DNA from 2 places in the Rothia sp. HMSC061E04 genome. Region 2 is predicted to be linked to the other one. Evidence: predicted binding sites of a transcription regulator. Region 2 holds the regulator's gene; the other holds the start of a gene.
What was found. The regulator LexA, encoded in region 2, represses DNA repair genes until DNA is damaged. The targets are predictions, from matches to a motif close to TCGAACANNTGTTCGA.

Region 1: the regulator LexA is predicted to act here: its motif matches at 1,105-1,120, upstream of uvrA (excinuclease ABC subunit UvrA).

The regions. Positions count from the first base shown of each region.
Region 1 is NZ_KV813705.1:46,058-48,261, reverse strand. Features, by position in the region: gene HMPREF2927_RS06095 (MBL fold metallo-hydrolase) at 243-1,016, shown strand; gene uvrA (excinuclease ABC subunit UvrA) at 1,143-2,204, shown strand, end outside.
Region 2 is NZ_KV813691.1:92,004-94,207, reverse strand. Features, by position in the region: gene lexA (transcriptional repressor LexA) at 728-1,402, shown strand; gene HMPREF2927_RS01495 (ATP-dependent DNA helicase) at 1,694-2,204, opposite strand, start outside.

The DNA.
Region 1 (2,204 bases), on a different contig from region 2:
TTCTCTGTTTAACTTTTGAATCTCACTGAACCCTCAACCGGGCGGGGTCCAGTCGGAACCTAATCCGCGCTGAACCCAATCCGTACCGAGTGTGCTCCAGAATCTGTTCCCTGTGCATCCCATACATGCATCCAGCACATGCAACCCGTACATGTATCCCGCACGTTCAACGCCGAATGCGCTGATAGGGGAGCGAACCGCATAGGCGCATGCTGTGTGGTCACAACCCCTACACTGGAACTATGACTACTTACCCCGAACCCACCCTCATCTTTGAGAACCCCGAACTGACTGTCCGTGCGTTCAGTGTCTCCGAGATGGACAACAGTGTCTACCTCATCACCATGCGCGCCACCGGCGAGCAGGTACTCATCGACCCCGCAGACGACGCAGAAGAACTCTACGCTTTCACTCTCGATGCGCTCCTGAAGGACTGCCCGCAGCTCGAACTAGCAGACGGCGAAGAACGCCGCGTGCGCGTCATGGAGAAGGAAGAGGACTTCAACTCCATCAGGCCCCGTGCGATCGGTCTGACCGGCATCCTCGTTACTCACGGCCACTGGGACCACATCCGCGCTATTAAGGAGCTCGACCACCTCACCGGTGCCGTGACCTCCGCGGGTGCAGCTGATGCAGCCGCTATTAAGGAGCAGGAAGACTACACCATCGAAGAGGAGCTGGCCGGCGGCGAAAGCTTCGACTTCTACCTCTCTGACACCGTCATCCGCGCCCTGCACGTGCCCGGCCACACCCCCGGATCCATCGTCTACACCCTCGAAACCACCTGGGAAGACGGTACCCCCGCAACCCTGCTGTTCACCGGCGACACTCTCTTCCCCGGCGGTGTGGGCAAGACCGACTCCCCGCAGCAGTTCGGTGAGCTCTTCTCCAACGTACTCGAAAAGCTCTTCGGTGGCTTTGAAGATGACGCCATCGTGCTGCCTGGCCACGGTCGCTCCACCACCCTCGGCGACGAGCGCCCCGACCTTGAAGAGTGGGGAACCCGCGGCTGGTAAACCGCGCCTGCCAGTCCGCCTCATATAAGTACTGCACCCTCATGCCTTCACCCGCCGCATAATCCCGCTGGTGAAAGGCGTGAGGGTGTAGAATTTAAGTTCGAAGATAAGACGAAAGGATTTTCGATGACACCCCGCCCGGCACACGGTAGCACCGCACTCAAAGCGAACGACCTGACCAGTATCCGGGTTCAGGGTGCCCGCGAAAACAACCTCAAGAACGTAGACCTCACCATTCCGCGTGATGCGATGGTCGTCTTCACCGGCCTCTCCGGCTCCGGTAAATCCTCCCTCGCCTTCGACACCATCTTTGCGGAAGGTCAGCGCCGCTACGTCGAGTCGCTGTCCTCCTACGCGCGTATGTTCCTCGGACAGGTTGACAAGCCCGACGTAGACTTCATCGAGGGCCTCTCCCCGGCGGTGTCTATCGACCAGAAGTCCACCTCCAAAAACCCGCGCTCAACTGTCGGTACCATCACCGAAATCTACGACTACATGCGTCTGCTCTGGGCACGCATCGGCCACCCGCACTGCCCCGAATGCGGCGAAGAAATCACCCAGCAGACCCCGCAGCAGATCGTGGACATTCTGCAGGGGTATCCCGAACGCACCCGCCTGCAGATCCTCGCGCCCGTCGTCAGCGCACGTAAGGGCGAGTTCGTAGACCTCTTCAAGGACCTGCTGACCCAGGGCTACTCGCGTGCCCGCGTGGACGGCGAAACCGTGCAGCTCTCCGACCCGCCCAAGCTCGCCAAGCAGTACAAGCACACCATCGAGGTGGTCGTCGACCGCATCGTCATTAAGGACGGTATTCACCAGCGACTCACCGACTCCATCGAAACCGCGCTCAAGCTCGCCGACGGCCGCGTACTCATCGACTTCGTGGACCGCGAGCAGGACGACCCCGAACGCACCCGCTCCTTCAGCGAAAACCTCGCCTGCCCCAACAACCACCCGCTGCAGATCGACACCATCGAGCCGCGCGCCTTCTCCTTCAACTCGCCGTTCGGCGCATGTAGCGCCTGCGACGGCATCGGCTCGCGCCTTGAAGTAGATACCGAACTGCTCGTACCCAACCCCGACCTGACCCTCGGTGAGGGCGCTATCGCCCCCTGGTCGCAGGGCAAAGCAACCACCGAATACTGGCTGCGCCTGCTCGCGGGCCTGGGGGAGGAGCTCGGCTTCGAC
Region 2 (2,204 bases):
TCAGAGGTCCTAGTTGAGTGATAACTATGGAGTGGTGATTGTTAGGCGATAACTATTGGGTAGCTATTCTCTAGTTAGGTCAGAGCGTCGGGTGCACCGGGCTGCGCTGGGTTACCCCGGAGCCCCATCCCCTGCGCTCTCTTCGCCAGATGCTCCCTATAGCATCCGGGGTAGAACATGCGAAGAGAGGCAGAGGATTCGAATACATTCGAACACTCATTCACTCTCCCCTCCTGGAAGACTCCGGGTTGAATCTTCGAATATTTTTCGAACATTCACCCGTAAATCCTGGATTTCAGGAGAGATTCAAGAGTATATACGAACTCTTGTTCTAAAGTCTAGCAGAGATGTACTAAAAATTTCTTCGAGTTTCGAAGAAAAAATCTAGAATATTTGTTTGAGTTTTTCGGTGTAGTGTTCTACACTGGTGTCAAGAGACGTTCCACACGCTCCTGATGAGTCCTACTCACAGCAGGTTTCTGTACCCGTTACAGCTTGGTTCTGTATCGAATGCAGGTGCTGCTGGCTGAGTTTTATAGGGCGGAGGCGCATACTCGTTGCCTGCGTATCGCTCCGGCACAGATAGAATTCCTCCACCCCCTGACGAGATAAGACCCATTTCGGCAGAACCAAAAAAATTTTTAGGACACCACCAGAAAACGTGTGAAGCACCCATCCGTGCCCCGACCCGATTACAAAGGCCGGAGTACAGACCGAAGGAAAAGAAATGGCAACAGCACCCCGTCCGGCGCTGACCGCGCGCCAGCAGAAGATTCTTGACGCGATCCGCACCGAGATTGAACAAAAGGGTTACCCGCCGTCCATGCGCCAGATTGGTGACATGGTGGGTCTTGCGTCCCTGTCCTCGGTCACTCACCAGCTCGGTCGCCTCGAGACCATGGGCTACATTCGCCGCGATCCCAAGCTCCCCCGCGCCATTGAGGTGCTGGATGAGAACGGCGTCGGCATCCACGGTAGCGCTTCCTCTTCCCTGCCCGAGCTGCCGAACTTCGAAGTCGGCGATGAAGACCTCGTACCCGTTCCCCTGGTTGGACGAATTGCAGCGGGCGGCCCCATCACCGCCGAGCAGTCCGTGGAGGATGTGCTCGCCCTGCCCCGCCAGCTGGTCGGTAGCGGCAAGCTGTTCATGCTCAAGGTCAAGGGTGATTCCATGATTGACGCCGCGATTTGCGATGGCGACTGGGTGGTCGTCCGCGAGCAGCACACCGCTGACAATGGCGATATCGTTGCCGCTCTACTTGACGATGAAGCAACCGTGAAGGTGTTCCGTCAGGTCGACGGCCATACCTGGCTCATGCCGCGCAACTCCAACTACGAGCCGATTATGGGCGACCGTGCAACCGTCATGGGTAAGGTTGTCTCCGTGCTGCGCAGTCTCTAGAAAACCACAGCCTCTAGAAGATGCAGTCTCTAGAAGACGCGGGTTCTAAACAGCACAGCTTCTCAAAGAAGCTGCTTTAAACAACGTTACTATAAACAACACAGCTTCTAAAAGACATAGCCGCGAGGCTTTTAGCTCTATATAGAAATCACCCCGGTGATACGTGAACGTTCACGTATCACCGGGGTGATTTCTATATGTCCAAAGCGGATATTTCCAAAGCGGCTTTTTCCACAGCGGATATTCCTAAATCAGAGCGCGGCGCTGCCAGGATAGATCTTCTTACCCGATCTAACGCTCAATACTCGCCGAAAGCCGAGCCAGCGCACCGGTCACCGCGGCCTTATTCTGCGTCGACCACATCGGCGGCATCGCCTTCATTAAGAAACCGCCGTAGCGTTTAGTCGCCACGCGAGAATCCAGCACAGCCACCACGCCGCGGTCAGACACCGAACGGATTAGGCGACCGGCGCCCTGCGCCATGCGAATCGCCGCGTGGTGAGCAGAAACCGCCATAAAGCCGTTACCGCGGTGACGGTTCACCGCCTCCGTACGAGCCTGCGCAATCGGGTCATCCGGGCGCGGGAACGGAATGCGGTCCATCACCACCAGGCGGCAAGAGTCACCGGGAACGTCCACGCCCTGCCACAGGCTCATCGTTCCGAACAGGCATGAGTCAACGTCCTCGCTGAACTCCTCCACCAGGGCCTTGAGTGAAGACTCACCCTGCAGAAGAACGTTCAGGTCGCTATGCTCACGCATGTACTCGGCGGCACGCTCGGCGGCACGCTTCGAGGAGAAC